DNA from 3 places in the Paenibacillus sp. J22R98 genome. Region 3 is predicted to be linked to each of the others. Evidence: riboswitches for the same ligand, from Rfam matches in the RefSeq annotation. Region 3 holds a riboswitch; each other region holds the start of a gene.
The links. A riboswitch is a leader RNA that binds a small molecule or an ion and turns the genes downstream of it on or off. The one in region 3 is predicted to bind ZMP and ZTP.
Positions count from the first base shown of each region.

Region 1: another riboswitch for ZMP and ZTP. It lies ahead of AC50Y3_RS23895 (bifunctional 5,10-methylenetetrahydrofolate dehydrogenase/5,10-methenyltetrahydrofolate cyclohydrolase); the one in region 3 lies ahead of rpiB (ribose 5-phosphate isomerase B).
Region 2: another riboswitch for ZMP and ZTP. It lies ahead of AC50Y3_RS27710 (IMP cyclohydrolase); the one in region 3 lies ahead of rpiB (ribose 5-phosphate isomerase B).

Region 1 is NZ_JBXENW010000009.1:323,278-331,107, reverse strand. Features, by position in the region: gene corA (magnesium/cobalt transporter CorA) at 22-972, shown strand; gene AC50Y3_RS23915 (small, acid-soluble spore protein, alpha/beta type) at 1,033-1,323, shown strand; gene AC50Y3_RS23910 (response regulator transcription factor) at 1,505-2,188, shown strand; gene AC50Y3_RS23905 (sensor histidine kinase) at 2,185-3,708, shown strand; gene AC50Y3_RS23900 (cyclodeaminase/cyclohydrolase family protein) at 3,736-4,365, opposite strand; gene AC50Y3_RS23895 (bifunctional 5,10-methylenetetrahydrofolate dehydrogenase/5,10-methenyltetrahydrofolate cyclohydrolase) at 4,362-5,234, opposite strand; ZMP/ZTP riboswitch at 5,330-5,415, opposite strand; gene AC50Y3_RS23890 (cache domain-containing sensor histidine kinase) at 5,512-7,395, shown strand; gene AC50Y3_RS23885 (response regulator) at 7,370-7,830, shown strand, end outside.
Region 2 is NZ_JBXENW010000014.1:953-8,782, forward strand. Features, by position in the region: gene AC50Y3_RS27705 (alpha-L-rhamnosidase-related protein) at 237-2,408, shown strand; ZMP/ZTP riboswitch at 2,471-2,547, shown strand; gene AC50Y3_RS27710 (IMP cyclohydrolase) at 2,606-3,310, shown strand; gene AC50Y3_RS27715 (xanthine phosphoribosyltransferase) at 3,395-3,964, shown strand; gene AC50Y3_RS27720 (SRPBCC family protein) at 4,055-4,525, shown strand; gene AC50Y3_RS27725 (GntR family transcriptional regulator) at 4,938-5,612, opposite strand; gene AC50Y3_RS27730 (GntR family transcriptional regulator) at 5,700-6,341, shown strand; gene AC50Y3_RS27735 (mandelate racemase/muconate lactonizing enzyme family protein) at 6,431-7,579, shown strand; gene AC50Y3_RS27740 (SDR family NAD(P)-dependent oxidoreductase) at 7,653-7,830, shown strand, end outside.
Region 3 is NZ_JBXENW010000004.1:171,673-179,502, reverse strand. Features, by position in the region: gene AC50Y3_RS14190 (L-threonylcarbamoyladenylate synthase) at 1-1,112, shown strand, start outside; gene AC50Y3_RS14185 (manganese efflux pump MntP) at 1,530-2,090, shown strand; gene AC50Y3_RS14180 (low molecular weight protein arginine phosphatase) at 2,196-2,771, shown strand; ZMP/ZTP riboswitch at 2,901-2,983, shown strand; gene rpiB (ribose 5-phosphate isomerase B) at 3,100-3,567, shown strand; gene AC50Y3_RS14170 (TIGR01440 family protein) at 3,583-4,191, shown strand; gene glyA (serine hydroxymethyltransferase) at 4,224-5,471, shown strand; gene AC50Y3_RS14160 (sugar phosphate isomerase/epimerase family protein) at 6,082-6,873, shown strand; gene AC50Y3_RS14155 (UCP032817 domain-containing protein) at 7,050-7,830, shown strand, end outside.

The sequences.
Region 1 (7,830 bases), on a different contig from region 3:
ACGGACGGAGCCTCATGAACCATGATTCGAATTCTTGCCCTTACGAATGATCACCATATTAAGCGGTTGAACAAGCTGGAAGACTTGAACACCATCGCTCATCTAAAATGGTACTGGGTCGATTTCTGCGAACCGACAGGAGAAGAAGCGAAGCTGCTGGATGATTATTTTCATTTCCACCCGCTCGCGATCGAGGATTGCTTACTTTACTTACAGCGTCCCAAAATGGACCATTACGAGGATGTCCATTTCTTCGTGCTTCACGCGATTCACGAGCAGACGCTGGAGGCATCAGAAGTGGATCTGTTCATCGGTCCGAATTTCTTGGTAACCTACCATCAATTGCCGCTCCATGAGGTCGACCGTGCTTGGGAGAAAATCATCCGTAAACCGCATACGGAAGCGCATGGCAATCTGCATGCCGCCTATATGGTAATCGATGAGCTGGTGGATCAATATTTTCCGGCGCTGCAGGCAATCGAGGATCAGCTGCTGGAATTTGAAACGGACGAATCCGATGGATTTCGGACGGACCTCAGCCATGTGTTCAAAATTCGAAACAAGCTGCTGCGGCTGCGCAAAACAATTGTCCCTATGCGGGACCTGCTGTATCGTATCCTGAATAGCCAGAAGATCGAGGCTTTAAAGCATTATCATATGTTCTTCACCGATATCTACGATCATCTGCTGAAGCTGTCGGAGATGGTCGATTCGAATCGCGATATGACCTCGGATCTCCGGGACCACTATATGTCGCTCAACGCCAATCGAATGAACGCCATTATGAAAACATTGACGGTCATTACGGTGATCTTCATGCCGCTGACTTTTATTGCCGGCATTTATGGCATGAATTTCTCCAATATGCCGGAGCTCGGATGGCATGCGGGTTATTATATGGTGCTTGCGTTTATGGTGCTGCTGGGCATCGGCATGTTTGCATGGTTTAAGCTCAAGGGTTGGTTTGAATAGAGGCAGGAACCTTAGGGAACGGTAAGTTATACGACTCACCCCTAAGGAGGCGGCAGAAGAATGGCAAGAAGAAGTCGAAGAAAACATCTCGTACCGGGCGCTGATGCGCAAATGAGTGCATTTAAAGCGGAAGTGATGCGCCGGGAAGGATTTGTCGTAAATCCGAGCAGGCCGGATGATGTCAAATATGAAGTAGCCAAGTCGCTCGGCATTCCGCTGGAGCATGGATACAACGGCGAATTGTCGACGGAGTCAGCAGGTCAAATCGGCGGCCAGATCGGCGGCGCGATGGTCAAAGAGCTTGTGCGCATGGCGCAGGAGAAGCTGGCTCGCCAGCACTCGGAGCATTAATGAAGGCCATCAATTATATATGCGCTTAACTAAACCATCAGTAGGTTACTGGTGGTTTTTTGTTTGCACGCAGATCGGGAGGAGCAAGTTTTTCAGTATTTTTTCAGAAACGATTCATACTGTTTTCATCTTCGTCGGTTATGCTGGAGATAACATGCTGAGTGGGATGGGGGATTGGACGATGCCTGCCGCAATATTGGTGATCGAGGACGATTATTATATACAAGAGCTCATTGCTGAGTTTCTAAGGGCACAACAATATGAGGTTGATGTAGCGGGGGACGGATTGGAAGGCTGGGAGAAATTTCAGCAATCGTCGTATGACCTCGTTATATTAGATTTGATGCTGCCTTCCATGCACGGCTACGAGATATGCCGCCGCATTCGCGAGCGTTCCGATACGCCGGTTATCGTACTGACGGCACTGAGCGAGGAGAAGGATCAGCTGCGCGCGTTCGAGGAGGAAGCGGATGATTATGTGACGAAGCCGTTCTCTTTTCACGTGTTGATGAAGCGGGTAGAAGCGGTCCTTCGGCGCACGCGCAGCGGGCTGTCCGGAGAGCAGCTGTTCGATGGCAGGCTGCGTCTGGATGCCGATGCTTACAAAATCTACGTCGATGGTAAGCTTATTGATACGACGACGAAGGAATTCGATATCCTGCATACGCTCGTACATAACGCCGGACGGATTATGACACGCGACATGCTGCTGGACAAAGTATGGGGCTACGACTACTACGGCGATTCCCGTATCGTGGATGCTCATATTAAGAATATCCGCAAGAAGCTGGGGATCTCCGTCATTCGTACGGTAAAAGGGGTCGGCTACTCGCTGGAATCTGAGCTGGCGTTGGTGGAAGGATGATCCGGCGCAAGGGAATACGGTTTAAGATCTTCATGGTTACGGCGGCGCTGCTTGTCGTATCCGCTCTACTCATCTATTTGACCCTCTACTTCATGCTGCCGGGTTATTACAAGAACATCAAGCAATCCCGGCTTGAGAATGGAGTCAGTGAGCTGGTTAAGACGATCGATGGGAAAAGTGCCGAAACGGCAATTCCATTGATGGCTGAATTTGGACAGAGCCATAATGCAGCGATCATGATTCGCGATAAGGACGGGCAGGGTTATTATATCCCTCCGAATTTTCGCGGGATGAACAGCTGGCTGTCCAGAAATGCGAACTACTTGAATATGCGTAAGCAGATTGAAGCAGGCCGGGTGACGGATAGCCGAGACTTTAAAGGGCCTATCGGCGGCAATGACGGCAAGGGTCCGGTCCATATTCTTAGCGTAGAGAAGTCCATTCGGTTCGCCGAGAGCAATGATACGTACACGCTTTATGTAGACGCTCCGCTGCAACCGATTGGGGAAGCAGCAGAAGTGATCTTGTTGTTCTTGCCTTATATGCTGATCCCGATTCTATTGATAGCGGTCTGCGGTGCGCTCATCTATTCGCGATTAATCGCGCGCCCGCTTCTATCGCTTAATCAAGTGGCAAGGCGGCTCGCTAAGCTGGATTTCTCCGTAACGAAGCCTGCGCTGAACACGAAGGACGAGCTTGGTGAGCTGTCGTTTAGTCTCAGCAAATTGGCGGTCAATTTGCAGCTGACGATGGGTGAGCTGCAGGATGCGAATGCGCAGCTTAAGAGCGATATTGAGCAGGAACGTGAGCAGGAAGCGAAGCGACGGGAGTTCGTGGCGACGATTTCCCATGAGCTCAAGACACCGATTACGGCGGTCGGCGGTCAGTTGGAAGCGATGATCGCCAATGTAGGCTCCTATCGCGATCGGGACAGATATTTGCGCCAATCGTATACGATCATGCAGGATATGGATAAGCTTGTGCATGAAATCCTGGAGCTGTCGAAGCTGGAGAGCCGGGATTTTCGACCGCTGATGTGCAAGGTGGATCTGACGGAATTGGTGCGGGAATCGATGAACAATATGAGCTATTTAGCAGATGTCAAACATATGAAGCTGGAGGTCGAGCTTCCGGAGGAAGCGATGATCACCGCCGATGAACGGCTCATGTCGAAGGCGGTAGCGAACATCATTACGAATGCCGTTCAATATTCCGGCGATGCGGAGCGGGTTGTTATTCGATTATCGGAGGAAGAGCCTGCTGCCAATGAGCGACGCGATCATCGTTCGTGGTATAGGCTGGAAGTGCTGAATACCGGCGTGCAGGTGGAGGAATCGAAGCTGCCTCGATTGTTCGAGCCGTTCTACCGGGCGGAGCAGTCGCGCAGCCGCTCAACCGGCGGCAGCGGACTTGGTCTCTATATCGTTAGTAAAGTACTTGATGCTCACGGCGCGGAATATAGCATCGCCAATACGGCGGAAGGAGTTCGCTTCAGCGTAAGGGTGCAGAGAGCGGCGTGAAGCTATAAAGGGATAAGGAGCCGGACATTAGATTCTGTCGCGAACGACAGCTAATGTCCGGTTTTTGAGTTGTTCGATTTCAGCGATTAGAGCGGTGCGTTTCGCCGCATAATGAGCTGTAATTCCCTCATCCTTTAGTGAGGCTAGATTGATCTCCACCGTTAAGAGCGCAGATTGCGCAGCAGCTTCAAGGAGCAAAGCGCCGATACCGAGGTCAGAGATGACATGCGCATTCGTGCAGGAAGCGATGCTCAGCATCGACTGCAGCGCCGCTCTGCATACCTCCATCAGCCGAAGCGGAGCTTCAATGGCGGCAATGGTCGCATTATGCAGCGCCTCTTGGCGAACAGCCTTCTCAGACTCATTCTGTTTGGGCAGCTTCAGTGCATGCATATAACCGTCAAAAGCCGAAATGTCATCGGCGAGCAATGATTCGCACGCGATAGAAAGGCGCTGCATCTCGTTCAATGCAGCGTTAACTTGAAGCTGAGCATCGGCGTACTTCTCGCCTTGCGAGAGATGGGCGGCCATGGCGGTCATGGCCGTGCCGAGCGCTGCGGCAAGAGCGGCGGCACTTCCGCCGCCCGGTGTCGGGTCGGCACTAGCTGCCTTCTCTAAGAAACGACGAATAGAATCATCCCACGTAACAGTTGTCATCGCGACCTCACATCTCCCTTCTGCGACATTTGGATATCGATCGATTTCATCAGATTGCGAAATAAGATTGCGGTCGTCAACGTACCGACTCCCCCCGGAACCGGCGAGACAGCCGCCGCCACATTGATTAGATCCGAGGAGGCATCTCCGGTGATCGAGCCATCTGCCAGCTCGTTAATGCCCGCGTCGATGACGGTTAAGCCGGAATGTACCATTTCCTTCGTAATCGTATTCGGTTTGCCAACCGCTACGATGGCGATTTCCGCATGTTCCAGATGAGCGGACAGATCATGCGTTCTGGAATGGCATACGGTCACGGTAGCGTGCTCGCGCTGAAGGAGATGAAACAGCGGAAGTCCGACTGTCTGTCCTCTGCCTACTAAAGTCACGTTACGTCCTTCTAATTTGTAGCCGTAATGCTTGAGTAACCCGATGCAGGCTTGCGGCGTTGCGGGATATAGCCCTGTGTCATTGCCGGTGTAAACCGCCAGTTTATTGGAGGGAGTGACGCCGTCGATATCTTTGGCAGGGGCGATGCAGGCTTCCACTGCAGGTGCCGATAGATGCGCGGGTAATGGCAGCTCAAGCATGATGCCATAAACGTCTTCATCCTCATTAAGCGCGGTGATAACACGCTTCAATTCCTCTTCAGAGACATCATTCGCAAAAGTATGGAGCTGGAACGAGATGCCTAGCTTCTCGGCAATCTTTTGCTTGGAACGGGCATAGTAGGCGGAGGCAGGGTCACCCTCAACTAGTAGTGTCGCCAGAGACGGCTGTTTTCCATTCTTCTTCCATTCCTCTACGCGGGCCGTTATTTCCGCATACACGAGCTCCGCTGCTTCCTTTGCTTTCAGTACAATGGCCATTAGAGATCCTCTCCCTCACCTTGAATGTACGGTCGATCAGAAACGAAAAAAAGCATTCGCAGGCAAGCTAGTCCTCAGACATAGCCAGCCGCAAATACTTCTCCCCAGGCGAACGGTGAATTTCGATCCGCATGCTCCCTCGTGGTTCATTCCACTGATTTCGCCAGTTGCATGCAGCGTTATTTTCCTAGAGTGTAGCATGGGGAGGTGCCTTTGAACAGGGCTGTGCTATAATGTTGCTGGATCTTGGAAAAAAAGTGAAAGGGGCAAAGCGCTTGTGCTGACAAACTGGCTCTATCCCAATTGGCTGCGGAATCAAGTCATTCGCAACAAAATCATCGCTATTTATATTCCGCTAATCATTGTGCCGCTGCTTGTGCTGGGCTTTGCGTCCAATACCATCTATACGAATGCGATTGTAGACAAGACGATTAGCAATGTGAGCGACAACTCCTCGCTGATCATTACGCGCATGAACGGTATTCTCACGAATGCGGAAAGCTGCGCCAACATTTTGACCATCAACTTAAACCGGGTCATTCAAGACCACAACAAAGGGGAAATCGGCCGGGAGCGGTCGCTGCTGCTGTCGACACTGATTACCAATCAGCTTAGCTTTGCGCTGCTCGTCTTTCCTGACGTGGAGAGCGCTGCATTCATTGATACCTATGGCACGATCTACGGGACTTCCGCTGCGATCGAGAACGCAGGCGAGCCGCAGCCGGAGACCATTCTACAAACCGCGATGCTGAAGCGGATCGGTGAAACGACCGGTCAGAACATTTGGTTTCCGATGGACAAAAGAAACTTTCTTACACTCGGAGCGGACGAGCCGGTCCTTACGGTGGGCAAGAAAATCAACAACATCTATACCGGCCAGGAGCTTGGGCTGCTGGTGCTTAATGTGAAGGAACAGTCGCTCTCGGCGATTTACAATAAAATCGGTACGGACCAAAGCGGCAGCTATATGCTGACCGATCAAGCCGGCACCATCGTCTCCTCGACGGATAAGGAGCAGTTGCTGAAGCCCGTTGAAGACAAGGCGCTGCGGCAGTGGATCAATCAAACGAACAGCGGCTCGACAATTGATCGGTTCCAAGGGGACAAGCTGCTCGTGATCAGCTCGGAGATGCCCAAGTTTGGCTGGAAGCTGATTTCCATGGAGCCCTTTAATGCGTTGACGGCGGATAACCGCAAAATTACGGCGCTCATTATGACCATCGGCTTCTTCTGCTTCTTGTTCGCGCTGATGGGTGCCGGCATTCTTAATGGCCTCATTGCCAGGCCCATCGTGCTGCTGACCAAGTATATGAAGCTGGTGAAAGAAGGGAATCTGACCATCCAACTGCCGGTCAAATCGAATGACGAGCTTGGACTGCTCGCATCCGGCTTTAATACGATGCTTACTCGTATTAATCTGCTTCTCGATAACGTGAGATTCGAGCAGAAGAAGAAGCGGGAGTACGAGCTTGCCCTAATTCAATCCCAAATCAAGCCTCATTTCTTGTACAATACGCTCGACGTGATTTATACGCTCTCGGAGATTGGGCGGGTCAAGGATGTGCAGCGCACAACCAAATCGCTTGCCGACTATTACCGGATCGTCTTGAGCCAAGGCAAGGAGGCGATCCCTCTTCAGGATGAGCTGCAGGGGCTGCGCGACTATTTGGCCATTCAGCGGATTCGATACGCCGACGTGTTCGATTACCAAATCGATGTACAGCCGGAAGTGCTCTCTTGTACGGTATTAAAGCTTACGCTGCAGCCGCTCGTGGAGAATGCCATCTATCATGGGCTGAAGACAAAGGGAGAGTTCGGCCATCTCATCGTGACAGGCAGCATCGAAGGACAGGATTTGCTGCTCACCGTTAAGGACGACGGTGTCGGTATTCCGCAGCAGCGACTCGAAACACTGCTTCAGCCAAGCCCGGATATAACGAACACACTGCCTGTCGCAACGCTATCTGCTGCCGGCAATACCGGGAGTTCCTTCGGGATGCGCAGCGTGGACAGCCGAATTAAGCTGTATTTTGGAGAAGGGTACGGACTGACGCTCATCAGTGAGCCGGGCGCGGGAACGGAGATTCAAGTTCGGTTGCCAATGGAGCAGCATGAGGAGACAGGAGGCGGCAGGCATGTTGAATTTACTGATCGCGGATGATGAGTCCATATTTCGCGAGTATTTACGCACGGTGCTGGACTGGGAGCTATATGGCTACCGGATCATTGGAGAAGCGAAGAATGGGCTTGAAGCGCTCGAGATTGCACAGCAGACAACGCCGGATATTGCGCTTGTCGATATTACGATGCCATTCATGGACGGGCTGGAGCTGGCACAGCGGCTGAAAGAAGACTATCCCAGCATTAGCATTGTGCTGATCACGGGGCACAATGAATTTGACTATGCAAGGCGAGCATTGAAACTCGGTGTCGAAGACTACATCTTAAAACCATTCTCCAAGGATGAGCTGACGCTTACGCTGCTGAAGTTGCAGGAGCATCACCGCAAACAGAAGGAAGAGCAGTCGACGCATTTGAAAAATTTGCAGCTCATGAAGGAGAGCGTGCTGAATCGGCTGGTCAGCGGAGAATTAGC
Region 2 (7,830 bases), on a different contig from region 3:
ATTACTCACACTGAGGTAGTGAATTGTGGTTGTGGATGCCAAGTAAAACGTTTTATGAGATTAACTCTTTTCATCTAGAAGGATGGCTTTATGGCAGTTTCCAATAAAAGGTGTACGGTTTATAAAGAAATGACGGGATTGCGTGGGGAAGCGGCGAAGCAGGGTATGTTTCTTCATTGTGATTGGCATGAAGTAGCCAGAGTAGTTAAATCGTAAGCAAAGAGAGGAACTATACGATGGAGACGACAATGAAATCTGAGGTAAAACTGCCGGTTTGGATTTGGCATCAGAAACGTGAGCAGCGGCCAAGCTGCGTGCTTACTCGTACATTTACGGTAGAGCAAGAAGTTCGCCAAGTCTCCTTACACGCATCGTTTACGGGTGGAGCGCGCGTTGTGCTTGATGGGCAAGTAGTCGCAGAGATTGCCGAACGTGCCGGGAATGCAGGCGCTTTTATGAAAGTTGTTGGTTTTCCGGATGTATTGCTTCCAGGGGAGCATGAGCTTAGGTTTGAAATGGATTGTACGGCGTTCATCCCGTTGGTAGAAGTGAACTACTATCTGTGGAATCGCAGGGTTGGTGCGATCGCGTTTCTGCAGGGAGAGGGATTGTGGCTTACAACGGAGGCGGAGAGCTGGCAGGCGGATGATTCGGCTGCTGCGCAAATATGCTTATTAGGCGAAGAGCCATTCGGAGATTTAGAGAGCAGCCCGGCAGCTTTCGTAGCAGGCGGTTTTGGAGATATAGCGGCTTACGATCTGGATAATGTCATCGTGCAAGACCTGTTCGCGATAGAAGCAGCGGTATCGGGCGACGGTAAAGTCAGTCTCAGCGGCGTACATGGGCAGGATGGATCCGTGGTCAAACCGGAGCAGGAGCAGTTAGAGCTGTTTTACCATCTGCGGAAGCAGAATGAGTGGAAAGCGATGAGACAGCTGCAAATGGAGATGGACTTAAGCAGCGCTTCGAGAGTGACTGTCGATCTGCTAGCGGAGCATAACTGCCGGTTTATCGTCTCAAACTCAGGTGACGAGCCGGTGAAGCTGTTATGGAATGGTGCTGAATCGACCATGGAGCTTGCGCATTACGACGGTTGTATTACGGAGTGGCTCGTTGTTCCTCCGGGAGAAACGGTCTGTACGCTTCCGCAGGGCTGTCGTTATATACAGTTGTATGTACTGGGCGAACCAGCGCGGTCTTTTGAACTGGAGCTGACGTTCCAGACGGTGCACGTAGCGCTGCGCCAAGCTGGGAAACTGCAAAGCGATAATGAGGAGCTGAATCAAATCTTTGAGGTTTCCGCGCATACGAGCCGGATTTGTCATCAAATTGGGCTGTGGGACGGAATTAAGCGGGATCGGCTGAACTGGACCTTTGATTTCTATCTGGCGGCAAAATCCTGTTACTTCTTATGGGACGATACGAAGGTTATCCGCCGTGCGGTGAGTGAGCTGGGAGAAGGTACGCCGAGCGGGCATTGGATGAACAGTATTTGTGAATATACGCTGTGGTGGATGAAGACGGTAACGGAGTATTATTTTCAGACGGGCGATAAGGAATTTGTGTTGGAGCTGAAGGAGCCGATGCACCGCCATATGAAATGGGTGCTTGAGAATACGAGACCAGGTGAAGGGCTCCTCATCCAAGACGGCATTCTGATTGAATGGGTACCGCTGACCAACGAGGAGAAGGTTATTGCGCTGCAAGCAATCTATGCATTGGCGCATGCCGACTTGGTGAAATTGGCAGCCGAATTACCTGAGCTGGAGCTGGCGCCGCTGCTCGATTGGCCGATGCGGGCACTGAGCTCCGAGGATTTTATGAAAGAGCCTTACGCTTTGGCAGTTAAAGTGCTCGGTATTGCAAGCGGTTATGTGAGTGCTGATGCAGCGGTAGCCTTCTTGGACGAATATGAGTTGATGGATCCGATCACGCCGTTATCGGCGTTCCAACTGGCTGAGTGTTATTCCCGGTTTGGGAAACATGAGCGAGCGTATGATGTGATCTCGATCGTATGGGGCGGAATGCTCGATCACGGGGCGACGACCTTCTGGGAAGCTTACTCGCATGGGGAAGGAAACGGAGGGCGTGATTTTCACGATGCTCTCACCACTTATACAGCTTACGGCTCCTACCGGATGAGCTTATGCCATGCATGGTCCAGCACGCCTGTGAAATGGATCGGCGAAGTTGTTCTCGGTGTTCAGTCGCTTGAGCCTGGTTACAAAACAGTGATGGTCTCGCCAAATCCGGTCGGCGGCATTCGCGCTTGCAGCGGTACGGTCAACACTCCGTATGGTGATCTCCATGTGAAGTGGTATGTGGACGATAGCGGCAAGGTGTGTACGAGTGTCATTGCACCTCCCGGCGTTCAGGTCGTGGAATTGAGCGAGCATAAGGTCGTATGAACAAGCTCGCAGAATAATAGTTGATTTATAGGGCTTAATTCGGTATTGTGAAAGTAATTTAGCAGTCTGTATGTAACTGGCGTACATGGGCAACCATGAGGGAGCATATGGATACGAGCCGTACGCCTGGGCAGAGGTAGGGGGAGCTTACGAGTTCTCCTTGCCTCTTTTTGTATTCGGAGAGGAGCGAGTGTTGAGTGAAGTCCTATCAACAGGAGTTGTTTGAGAAGCCTTATCCGGGGAGAACCTTGATTGCAGGCATGACACCTTCCGGGTCGCATTACGTGCAGGTGTATTGGATTATGGGACGCAGCGTGAACAGCCGCAATCGGGTTTTTGAGCAGGATGGCATGTATGTCAGGAACAAGGCATTCGATCCGGCGTTGATGGAAGATCCTTCGCTTATTATTTATTATCCGATCCGCCACTGGGAGGATGCGCACATTGTCTCTAACGGTGACCAGACGGACACCATCTATGAGGGGTTGCAGCTTCGGCAGACTTTCGAGCAAGCGTTGATGAACCGAGAGTTCGAGCCGGATGCGCCGCATTTTACGCCGCGGATCTCTGCCGTGATCTATGCGGATGTGCAGCAGTATGAATTGTCTATTCTCAAAACGTATGACAACGACCCTTCGGTATGTTTGCGTAGTCGGTATCATTTCAGCCGGTTTAAGCAGGGGACGGGACACTGTATACATACCTATGAATCGGAACGGGATGGCGTATTGAAGCCGTTTAAGGGCGATCCGTTCGAAGTGCCGTTATTCGATTCCATTGAAGAAACCGCCGATTTCTATTGGGAGGGAATCAACCCGGATAACCGAATATCGCTGCTGGTTAAATCGATTAGCGTGGAGGATCAAACGATTAATTACGCTTTTAGAAATAAGCATGTTTGAGAATCTGGCAGGATTAGGTCGGTTAATCGGGGAATACTGATTGCAGGTTTAAGCGGAAATGGGAACAAGGGGTGTGTGAGTACTGTGGAGCTTCTGAAGCAGAAAATAAGGCAAGAAGGCATCGTGCTGGATGGCGGGGTATTAAAAGTAGATACGTTTCTGAATCATCAAGTGGATGCAGAGCTGATGCTTGCGGTCGGAAAAGCTTTTGCCGAGCTGTTTCGCGAGAGCGGTGTGACGAAGATCATGACAATCGAGTCTTCGGGCATTGCACCGGCAGTGCTGACCGCACTTCAGCTTGGCGTGCCGATGGTGTTCGGACGTAAACGCAAATCGCTGACGCTTCGGGATGACCTGTACACGGAGAAGGTATACTCATTCACGAAACAAGAGGAGAGCGAAGTCACGATATCGAGAAAGTTCCTCGCACCGAATGATCGCGTGCTGATTATTGATGATTTTCTCGCTCATGGGGAAGCTGCGCTTGGTATGGCGCGAATCGTTCAGCAAGCCGGGGCAGAGGTAGCCGGCATGGGGATCGTGATCGAGAAGTCGTTCCAGTCCGGCAGAGGGAAACTTTTGGAGCAGGGATTCCGCGTGGAGTCGCTTGCTCGCATTGCTTCGTTGGAGGGCGGCAAGGTGGAGTTTGTTTAATGGCAGACAGCTGACCGTGAGCAATTAGGGATTCGGAAAAATTTCTTGCGTGACGGATGATCATGATGATAGGGAGGAATGGATAACAGGATGAACAAAGAATCGAACCCGAATCCGATTATTGGCGAGAGAGATGTGCTGAATTGGCGCGTGATGAACGCGCCGCGCGAAATTGTATTTCAGGCATGGGCGAATCCGGATCTCTTGGCGCAGTGGTGGGGACCGAATGGATTTACGAACACGTTCAGCACGTTCGAATTTCGGGAAGGCGGAGTCTGGGAATTCGTCATGCACGGCCCTGACGGCACCGACTATAAGAATAAAAATGTATTCCAGGCGATCAAGGCGCCGGAGCAAATCGTGCTCAAACATGTTACGGGACCGCATTTTCAGGTGAACGCTTCATTCGAGGAAGTGGATGTCGGGCGTACGAAGCTGTCGTTCCTTATGCAATTTAACACGGCGGCTGAATTCAACCATGTGAAGGACTATGTAGTGGATGGGAATGAGCAGAACTTCGACCGGCTGGAAGCTTTGCTGGGTACGCTGACTGCGAAGTGAGTTACGAGTGATGAAAGATGAATGATGAGTAAACAGTGACAGGAGATATTGGAAAGTGAAATGGCTGTACTGGGGGATAGTGCCCGGTGCAGCCATTTTTGTATGGGTCGGGATCAGAAGTATGCTATGTTCGAGACAGCTAGAGGAAGATTGTTACTGTGGGGATGTGCTAACGAATCTTATGGGCCTTATATGCATGAATTTAGCCGATATTCAGATCTAACGAATCGTATGGGTCTTATTATGGGAAAATGGAGTCGAAATCGGCATTTGGATATGGAATAGTGCTTGTAGGATTCGTTAGAAATTCAAACCCAGTTCAGAGATCTAAATAAGACCTCTGGGATTCGTTAGAGAGTGAACTCAATGACGGAGAGCGATGTGGAAGCGTACTTCTAAGTATTTCTAGTGACTAGATCCAAGTCTTCTTCAGCATCTGCAAGTAACGATTCATCGCTTCGATGAAGCTGTCGGTATCGGAGGTCAATCGGCTCAGCAGCAAGTGGAGCGTGTCCCCCATCTCATGACGGTATGGGGCGATCCACCGTTTCTTGTTGCCGGCCCAGAATAAGCGGGATGCGCTGTTCGCCAGCGTTTGCTGCATTTCCTGGTTATGACTGAGTGCGATGACACGGCTCACGAAATCATATTCGAATTGACATAACGCAAGCTCGCCGTCGACAACATGGTCGGGCTCATCGTCGACAGCATAAGCTGACGATTCATCGCCAGCAGCCAGCAGCGATTCCAGCTCGTCCACTAGCTGCCGGGACAACTCGGCGAGCGCGGCTTCGTCGCGGTTGCGCACGCTCGTGACGGCATACAATAGCAGCGCGGTCAGCAGCTCAAGGAGATCGCCGACCCGCTGGGCAGATGAATCGAGCACCAGCACGCCGTGCTTGGGAATGATCCGCAGGAAGCCTTCATTCTCGAGCTGCTGCAACGCGGCACGGATGGGCGTGCGGCTCATATCGAGCTGACGGCTGAGCTGTACCTCGGAGGTGACGGTTCCTTTGGGCAGCTCACCGCCTATAATTTGTTCATAGATGACGTGATAGGCTTCATCGCGCAGCGATTGGCGGGGCATGCGGAGGATCCCTCCTATTATTTTTCATCCGAAAGCTACTAAAAAGTAGTATAACATAAGAGAGAGGAAGCGAAGGAGGGACGGCCGTTGGAGAAGCAGCAGAACGCTGTGACGCTGCGTGATCAGGCTTTCGAAGCGATTAAGAATCGGATTGTGAGCGGAGAGTGGCAAGGCGGGATGTTTTTGCCCGAGAAGCTGCTCAGCGAGCTGCTGGGTATGAGCAAAACGCCGATTCGCTCCGCACTCGATCGCCTGGAGATGATGGGGCTCGTAAAGCTGTCTCCGAAGCAAGGGGTCATCGTACAAGAGGTATCGCTTAAGAAGATTTTGGAAATCTACGAGCTGCGATTATCGCTCGAAACCTATGCCGTTCGCCGGCTGACGGGGAAGATGGATGCAGCGTTCTTCGCCGGTCTGGATGACAATTTGGCGCAGCAGGCCGAAGCGATAGCTGATGAAGATATCATGCGATATGTGGAGCTTGACCGCCATTTCCATGCGCTGATTATCGCAGGGCTCGATAATGAGGAATATACCGAGGTAATGTCGCGCATACAGGATAAGTTTCTGCTCGTCGTGCGGACGACCTTCAACCGCAATAAGAAGCGTCTTGCGGGCAGCATCGACGAGCATTGGCAGATTCGTCATGCGCTGGCAGGCACCGACCCCGAGCTGACTGTACAGCTAACGCAGCGGCATATCGAATATGTGAAGAAGATCATGCTTTGATGTATACAAGTTAGACATCTTGTCGCCTCCCAAACGGCTGTGCTACGCTGGGCTCAATTAACGACAATCAATTGGGAGGCATAGCGGCAATGAAAATAACAAACATTCGCACCTATATTCTCGGCAACCCGTGGAAGAACTGGCTCTTCGTGTTAGTGGATACGGATGAAGGCGTCACGGGGCTTGGCGAAGGGACACTGAATGGTTTTGCCAAAACCGTCGAGGCTGCTATTCATGAGCTGAAGCATCTCGTAATCGGACGCGACCCGTTCGATGTGGAAACGATCAGTTTGAAGCTGTTCCGCGACGTTTACTCCGATGGCGGACAGATTCAAGGCTCTGCGCTGGCCGCAATTGAAACCGCTTGCTGGGACATCATGGGCAAGGTGACGAATCAGCCCCTCTACAAGCTCCTTGGCGGCAGCTGTCACGATAAGCTTCGCTGTTATGCAAACGGCTGGTACCGCGGGCCGAATACGCCGGAGAACTTCTTCGAGAAAGCGAAGATCGTAGTCGATAAAGGCTACACCGCCTTGAAGTTCGATCCGTTCGGCGCTGCTTGGCGGACAGTCAGCCGGCAGGATTTCTCAGCTGCGATCGAGAATATTGCGGCTGTTCGGGAAGCCGTCGGCAAGGACGTCGACATTCTCATCGAAGGCCATAACCGCTTCAGCGTGAGTACGGCACTGCAATTCGCAGATGCGATGCTGAAATATGAGCCGACCTGGTTCGAAGCGCCTGTTCCGCCGCAGCTCATCTCGAGCATGGTTGAAGTGGCGCGCCGCAGCCCGGTACCGGTTGCCTGCGGAGAGGACTACTACTCGCGCGAGCAATTCGCGGAACTGCTCCGCCATGATGCGGTGCACATTATTCAGCTGGAGCCGCAGTATCTGGGCATTTCGGCATCGAAGCAAATTTGCGGCATGGTGCATGCCCATAATGGCGTGACGGCGCCGCACAGCGCGCAAGGTCCGGTATGCTCGGTTGTATGCAGCCATTTGAACATGGCGACGCCGAATTTCCTCATTCATGAAATTTTCGATGAATTTAATGAGCCGTGGGAAGAGCAAGTGCTGCTCCCGCCTTTGAAAGTACAGAATGGCTATTTATTGCCTCCGGAAGGGCCGGGTCTCGGCGTGGAGCTGAATCTTGAAGAAATCGATAAGCATCCCTATCAAGTCGGCAATTGGCTGCCGCTCTTCAAACAAGGCTGGGAGAAGCGCGAAACCGTTAAGTAAGAGCAGAAGAGAGGCGTCCATACCAAGGATGTCTCTTTCGATAATAGCGTTAGTCTGAATATGGGGGCAGCGTATGAGCTGGATCGGGAAAGTGGTCATCGTTACAGGTGGAGGAAGCGGGATTGGCAGAGCTGTCTGTCACCGTTTTGCAAATGAGGGGGCGGCGGTTGTCGTAGTAAACCGCACGGCTTCCAAAGGCGAGTCGGTTGCAGAGGAGATTACGGAAGCGGGATTAATCGCTACGGCGATGC
Region 3 (7,830 bases):
GAAAAACATTACTGTGGGAAGTGGATAGCCACCACCCGCGCGAAAGTGAACTGGACGAGGCTTCTGCCTTGCTGCGAGAAGGCGGGACTGTAGCTTTTCCGACCGAAACGGTCTACGGACTAGGTGCGGATGCGAGGAGCACGGCGGCGGTTGAACGGATTTTTGAGGCAAAAGGACGCCCTTCCGACAATCCGCTAATCGTTCATATCTCGGATCGCAAGCAGCTGGAAGAGCTGACGCTTCCGCTGGAAGGAGAGTCATCCATGCTTGCCGGGAGGCTCATGGATCGCTTCTGGCCGGGGCCGCTAACGATTGTGCTGCCGGTGAAGCCGGGGGCTGTATCGCCGCGGGTAACGGCGGGACTTGCTACAGTCGCGGTGCGGATGCCTGCTCACCCTGTGGCGCTGCAGCTTATTGCTGCGTCTGGCTGCCCGCTGGCGGCACCTAGCGCGAATCGCTCCGGTCGGCCAAGTCCGACACTGGCCTCTCATGTGCGCGATGACCTTAGCGGCCTAATCGACGGTATTGTCGACGGCGGAGCTGCTGGGGTAGGACTTGAATCGACCGTCGTGGAGGTTGACGGCGATCTTGTCCGCATTTTGCGCCCCGGCGGCGTGACGGCCGAAGCGCTGCGCGAGGTTGCAGCACGGGTCGATTACGACGCCGTGGCTGCGCCCGGCGCCGGCATAGCCGCCGCCTCTGCGCCTGCGGCGGCGGGAGCTCCCGCGGCGGAAACGCATGCGCCGCGTTCGCCGGGCATGAAATATGCGCATTACGCCCCACAGGGGCTGATGCACTTGGTCAAAGGCGACGCTGACGCCGTCTCCGCCTATATTGAGGCGGAAGTCGGCGCAGCGAGGGCTCGCGGCGAGCGCACAGGCGTGCTCGCCTTTGCCGAGCATGCTGCTCGGTACGACGCCGACTGCGTGCTCGTCGTCGGCAGCCTGGCGCAGCTGGAAACGGCTGCGCACGGCCTCTACAACGCGCTGCGCGAGTTCGACAACCGCGGCGTACAGCGCATTTGGGCCGAGACCTGCTCGGAGCAGGGTATCGGCCACGCGCTCATGAATCGCTTATCCAAAGCGGCCGGTCACGCGGTGGTCCACGTCTAGCGACAAGGTTTCCGGCCGCGCGCCAAGCGCCGCTGGACTAACTCGCAGCAACCTGGCTCGCCGCGCGCCAAGCCGCTGGGCTAGCTCGCACCAGACCTGCTCGCCGCGCGCCAAGCCGCTGGGCTAGCTCGCACCAGACCTGCTCGCCGCGCGCCAAGCCGCTGGGCTAGCTCGCACCAGACCTGCTCACCGCGAGCCAAGCACCGCAGCGCAAGCTCGCACCAGACCTGCTCGCCGCGCGCCAAGCACCGCTGCACTAGCTCGCACCAAACCTGCTCGCTCCGCGCACCAAGCGCCACCACGCCCTTGCTCTCGAAAACTAGCGCGTGCGCGTCCTGCTCCCCCGTCTCCACAGGTCATCTTTCCCATCTTGTCCGCATATGCTTACTCAGAGGTTGCGGACAAGGAGAGGATGAAATGGTTGAGGCGGGCATGCATGCCGGACAATTGCTGACGCTGCTGATTATCGCTATGGCACTGGGGATGGATGCTTTTTCGCTGGGTGTCGGCATCGGGCTCAAAGGCATTCGGCTGATGGATATAGCAAAGCTTAGCGCGATCATTGCGCTTTTTCACACGATTATGCCGCTCATGGGCATCTTTACGGGCAAATATGTCAGTACGCTGCTTGGTGGCGTTGCGACGACTGCGGCCGGCGCGCTGCTGCTGCTCCTCGGCGGGCATATGATTTATAGCTCGCTGCGCGGCGATGCCGTGGAGTCGATCGATTACCGAAGCTCGTGGGGAATGCTGTTGTTCGCACTCGGCGTGAGCATCGACTCTTTTTCCGTCGGGATCTCTCTTGGCATGTTCGATACGGACATGCTGCTGACGGTACTGCTGTTCGGCGTTGCCGGCGGGATGATGTCCGTATTTGGGCTGCTGCTCGGCCGTAAAGTGGGTACAAGTCTCGGCGGCTACGGGGAAGCGTGCGGCGGCGTGATCTTATTCACATTCGGATTGCTGTTCCTGTTTTAACAGACCAGCAACCTATGCCCTTTATCTTTTATCACAAACAATTTCAATTTTATAACCTATAGATCAATCACCAAACCCACACCTACGAAAAGGAGTGTATCAATCGTGAAACGGATACTATTCGTGTGCACCGGCAATACTTGCCGTTCACCAATGGCTGAAGCGCTGCTTCGGGCGATGTCCCAGCAAAGGGGCATGCAGCTCGATATTCGTTCCGCAGGCGTGTCCACGATCGATGGACTGCCTGTTTCCAATCATGCACGTACGGCGCTGTCCAAACGCGATATCGCGCACAACGGCACTTCAAAAGCGCTGGAAGGCGGCTCGATTGCGTGGGCTGATCTTATTTTGACCATGACCGCCAGCCATAAGAGGCAGCTGCTGCAGCATTTTCCGGCTGCCGTGGACAAGACGCATACGCTGCTCGAATTCGTGAATACGGATCCCAACGTACTGGCTGACATCGCGGAGCTGGAAGGGCTGTATTCGAGCTGGCAGATCAAGCAAGCGCTTGGCCAGCCGATGACGGCGCAGGAACGGTCAAGGTTGCTTCAGCTGGAGCAGCAGATCCCAAGTTTCGATGTGGCGGATCCTTTCGGCGGTTCGCTGGCTGTTTATGAGCAGAGCGCGACCCAAATCGAAGCCGCGTTAAACCGCCTTCTTGATCGCCTGAACGGCTAAGAAGTATAGGGATCGTTGTATTTTCCTTGCTGTTCACCTCTTCCTTTGCCAAAGGATGGCAAGCGCCGTTTCTTCCGGCAACGATTGATTTTGACACCAAAATCCGTTATGATAAAAGCAATTAAAGACGGTTTCCGATGTAACTGGCGACGAAAGTGGGTTAAACCACGGTGGAGCATCGGATCATACGGCCGGTCGCCTGGGCAAAGAGCAGCGTGCGTAAGCATGCTTGCTCTTTTTTCGTCTTTTTCGGCGAAATCAGGTATACTAATGCCATTGTGAATCGACAATTTCCGCCATGTGCGGTCTTATTGGGAGGAAAATGGATATGAAAATCGCCATCGGCGCAGACCACGCGGGCTACCGCTTGAAAGATGAGCTAGTTCCGTTTATCAAATCGCTTGGTCACGACATTGAGGACGTAGGCTGCGATTGCGATCAATCCGTAGACTACCCGGATTATGCACTTCCGGTTGCTGAGCTTGTAGCGCAAGGCAAGGCAGAACGCGGCATTCTCATTTGCGGCACGGGAATCGGCATGTCCATCGCGGCTAACAAAGTCAAAGGCATTCGCTGCGCGCTGGTGCACGATATGTTCTCGGCTAAAGCAACCCGCGAGCACAACGACACCAACGTGCTGGCAATGGGCGAGCGCGTCATTGGCCCGGGCGTAGCCCAAGAGATTATCCGGATTTGGCTTGAGACACCGTTCTCCAATGGCGAGCGTCATATCGGCCGCGTGAGCAAAGTGATGAAGCTTGAAGCACAATACGCCGATGCGGCGAAATCCGAGTAAGGGGCGTATCCAGCGATGAGCGACCACGGAATAAGCAACATGGACTCGGCGCAGCTGACCAAGGATGTAGAAACCGTAGTCCGCGAGCTGGCAGCCGCATCGGGCATTCGTCAGGGACAGCTGCTTGTAATCGGCGTGTCCACCAGCGAGGTGCTCGGCGAACGGATTGGTACATCAGGCACGCTGGAAACGGCAGCCGCGATCTACGCGGGGGTCGAGAAGGTACGGCAAGAATTGCAGTTTTATCCCGTTTATCAGTGCTGTGAACATCTCAACAGGGCGCTCGTGATGGAACGGGAAGCCGCTGAGCGATACGGCCTGGACCTCGTTTCGGCGGTCCCTGTGCGTAAAGCCGGCGGCTCGATGGCAGCCTACGCGTTCCAAACGCTGCAGGATGCTGTGCTGACCGAGACGGTTCAAGCTCATGCGGGCATCGATATCGGCGACACCTTCATCGGCATGCATTTGAAGCGTGTTGCGGTACCGGTGCGACCAACGATTCGAGCAATCGGATCCGCGCATTTGACGATGGCTTATACCCGTCCGAAGCTAATTGGCGGGGAACGTGCGGTTTACACGCGAGAAGCGGCAGGCCCGGCAACGGATGCCGGCACATGCGACTAATATACTTATTATCTTGAGGAGGACTCATCAACATGGAAAACCTACGTAAACAAGATCCCGAAATCATGAAAGCCCTTGGCCTTGAGCTGCAGCGCCAACGCGACAACATCGAGCTGATCGCATCCGAGAACATCGTTTCTGAAGCGGTATTGGAAGCAATGGGCACGGTGCTGACGAACAAATACGCGGAAGGCTACCCGGGCAAACGTTACTACGGCGGCTGTGAGCATGTCGATATCGCGGAAGATATCGCACGCAACCGTGCCAAAGAATTGTTCGGTGCTGAGCACGCGAACGTGCAGCCTCACTCCGGCGCACAAGCGAACATGGCTGTTTACCTAGCGGCGCTAAACCCTGGCGACACGGTTCTTGGTATGAACCTGGCGCATGGCGGTCACTTGACGCACGGCAGCCCGGTTAATGCTTCCGGTCTTCTGTACAACTTCGTAGCTTACGGCGTTAACGAGAACACATTTACAATCGACTATGCAGAAGTACGCAAACTGGCGTTCAAACACCGTCCTCGTATGATCGTTGCAGGCGCATCGGCTTACCCGCGCATCATCGATTTCGAAGAGCTTGGCCGCATTGCTAATGACGTAGGCGCATTGCTCTTCGTTGACATGGCGCATATCGCAGGTCTTGTAGCTGCAGGCTTGCACCCGAGCCCGGTTCCACATGCTCACTTTGTAACAACAACTACGCACAAAACGCTTCGCGGTCCTCGCGGTGGTATGATCCTTTGCCGCAAAGCATGGGCGCAAGCGATAGATAAAGCAGTATTCCCGGGTTCCCAAGGCGGACCTCTGATGCACATTATCGCGGCTAAAGCAGTAGCTTTCGGCGAAGCGCTTCAGCCTTCGTTCAAAGAATACGGCAAGAACGTTGTCGACAACGCTAAGGCGCTCGCTGACGGTTTGATCGAGAGAGGCATCAACATCGTTTCCGGCGGTACGGACAACCACTTGATGCTGATCGACCTTCGCAACCTGAACATCACAGGTAAAGATGCGGAGCACGTACTCGATTCCGTTCAAATCACAGTTAACAAAAACGCGATTCCGTTCGATCCAACAAGCCCATTCATCACTAGCGGTATCCGTATCGGTACGCCTGCAGCGACTTCGCGCGGCATGGGCGTAGACGCAATGGCTACAATCGCAGAAGTAATTGCAATGACGCTTAAGAATCCAAAAGACGAGTCTGTTCTGGAAAAAGCACGCGGCATGGTAAGCGACCTTATGTCGCAATACCCGCTTTACCCGGGCATGACTTACTAAGCGGAAAATCAAAAAAAAAGGTGGCAGAGGGTTCCTCCCTATGCCGCCTTTTTTTGCGTTCCGCAGCATGCTGCGGAGCCGAAATCTTTGGTCAGGCGTGTAATATAGCTGTATTACGCTACTCATTCCACCGAATTCTCAACTCTAACGAACCGTAGAGGTCTTATTTCGCCCAAATCACGCCATTTTAAAATCTAACGAACCCTACAGGTCTTATTTGGTTTTAAAATGACGTATACCGCCCCAATTCGCTCATATAAGGCCGCCACGATTCGTTAGAAAATTTTATGGTCTGATTGCGCTCAAATAAGACCACCACGATTCGTTAGCGATTACCAAAGTAACAAGCTGCCTCGCCATCCCGCCACCGCCGTCCACCATCCGCCACCCATCGTCTCACCGCCATCCGCCGTCCCACTGACCATCCACCGCCTGCTCTCCCGCAATGAACCGCCGCCCATCCGAATCACTCACTCCGGTCACTTACCGCTTGTCGATAAATTTATGTTGCAATCGCTTTCTCGCTGGATATATAGTGGTAGTGCGTGTCAATCCGAAACGTTTCGGAGATGTGTCATAAAAGGATGAAGACGAAGGAGTCGAACCGAATATGAAACTTGGAATTATTGCAGATTATCGTGCTGAAAGCTTCGATTATGCGGCTAATCTCGGCTTGGCCTTTTTAGAGTTTTGCGTCAATGTGGACATTCCGGCTTCTACCTTCACGAACCTTGTGCCAGAGCTGAAAGCCGCAAGTGAGCGGACTGGCGTTGCGGTTGCTTCCATCGGACGCTGGGGTCCTGATCGCATCAATAAAGACGGCAGTATCAACGAAGAGGAGTTGCAGGCGGCGCAGGCGCTGATCGACGCATGCCAAGAGCTTGGCTGTCCGGTATTTGTGGGCGGCTGTAACTATATTGAAGAGCTCTCCTACTACGATAACATCACGGCGGCGATTAACTACTTTACCGTTCTGATTGAATATGGCAAAACGCGCGGCATTACTATTGCGACATACAACTGCCACTGGAACAATTACATCGTGGACGAAGCGGCATGGAAGCTTATTCATGGTCATTTGCCTGAGCTTGGCATCAAGTACGATCCGTCCCATGCTCGTTATGCAGGGCAAGATTATTTAAAAGAAATCGTGAACTGGGGCTCACGCATCAAGCATATCCACATCAAAGGCTCCGTCATCATTGACGGTAAACGCTTCGACGATCCGCCGGCTGGCATGGATCAAACCGATTGGGGCACGTTTATGTCCATCCTTTATGGAGTCGGCTACCAAGGCGGGCTGAGCATCGAACCTCATTCCCATACGTGGACAGGGGAGCTTGGGGACAAAGGCGTTCAGTACACAATCGACTACTTTAACCGTCTGCTGCTTCGCGGTTAATCCAATTAGTCTCTCCACCAGAATGAATGGCTGTATCGCAATAAGCGGTGCAGCCTTTTTCATGCCCGATAGCTCCCGCAACTTTTTCCTGATTTTAGCGAAAAATGAGCAGTGCATCAGCTTCGGCATGATATGATAACCATATATCTATAACAAAGGCGGTGAGCCTCCGGCGTATGAGTTTATTTACGATTGTTTTCATAATCATTTTAGTGTTTATTGTGCTGAAGCTCTTTCAATCTCGAGGTACCCAGCAGTCACGTCCTAGTGGTTTCAATTCGGTCGGCGCTCGCCGACCAGCCGTGACGATGCGCAAGCCTCCGGAATATCTCGGCGTACCCGAACAGCATCCCGCAAGATCAGCTGCTGAGCGGCTTGAAGCCGCACTGTCGCCGGACTTCGAGGCACGCGTGAAAGACCGCGTGTTCAAGCGTACCCCAAGCATGCGTGAGGGCGAATGGCAGTGGCAGTGGTTTGAGCTGAAGCGTTATTTTCTCATGTGCGGTATGCTTCGGAATGTTCCGATGTACAGTGTGCGGGTAGATGAGGTTTGGCATGAAATGCTGATGTTTACTCGGGAGTATGAGCAGTTCTGCAAGCAATTTTGCGGGGGAACGATCCATCATGCTCCGCATGGTCCTGAGGCGAAGCCTGAACCCGGAGAACGCGCGTGGTTCGATTGGATTTACGGAGAATTGTTTCTGCCCGTTCCGGTAAGCGGACAGCTGTGGGGAGCCTTCTATCGGACGCCATTGCCGCATGAGCTAATGTACGAGCTGGAGACAGGCTCACCGGATGAACTGCGCAGCAAACGCTTCAACGAGAAGGCGGCAGCTCAGTTTGGCGATTTGAACGCAACCATCGATTACTTAATTGATCGTGGGAGGCAGTTCGCTTCAGCCAAAGAGCAGCCAGTCCATAACCGCCAATCAGACTCCTCCTCCGACATGATGACGA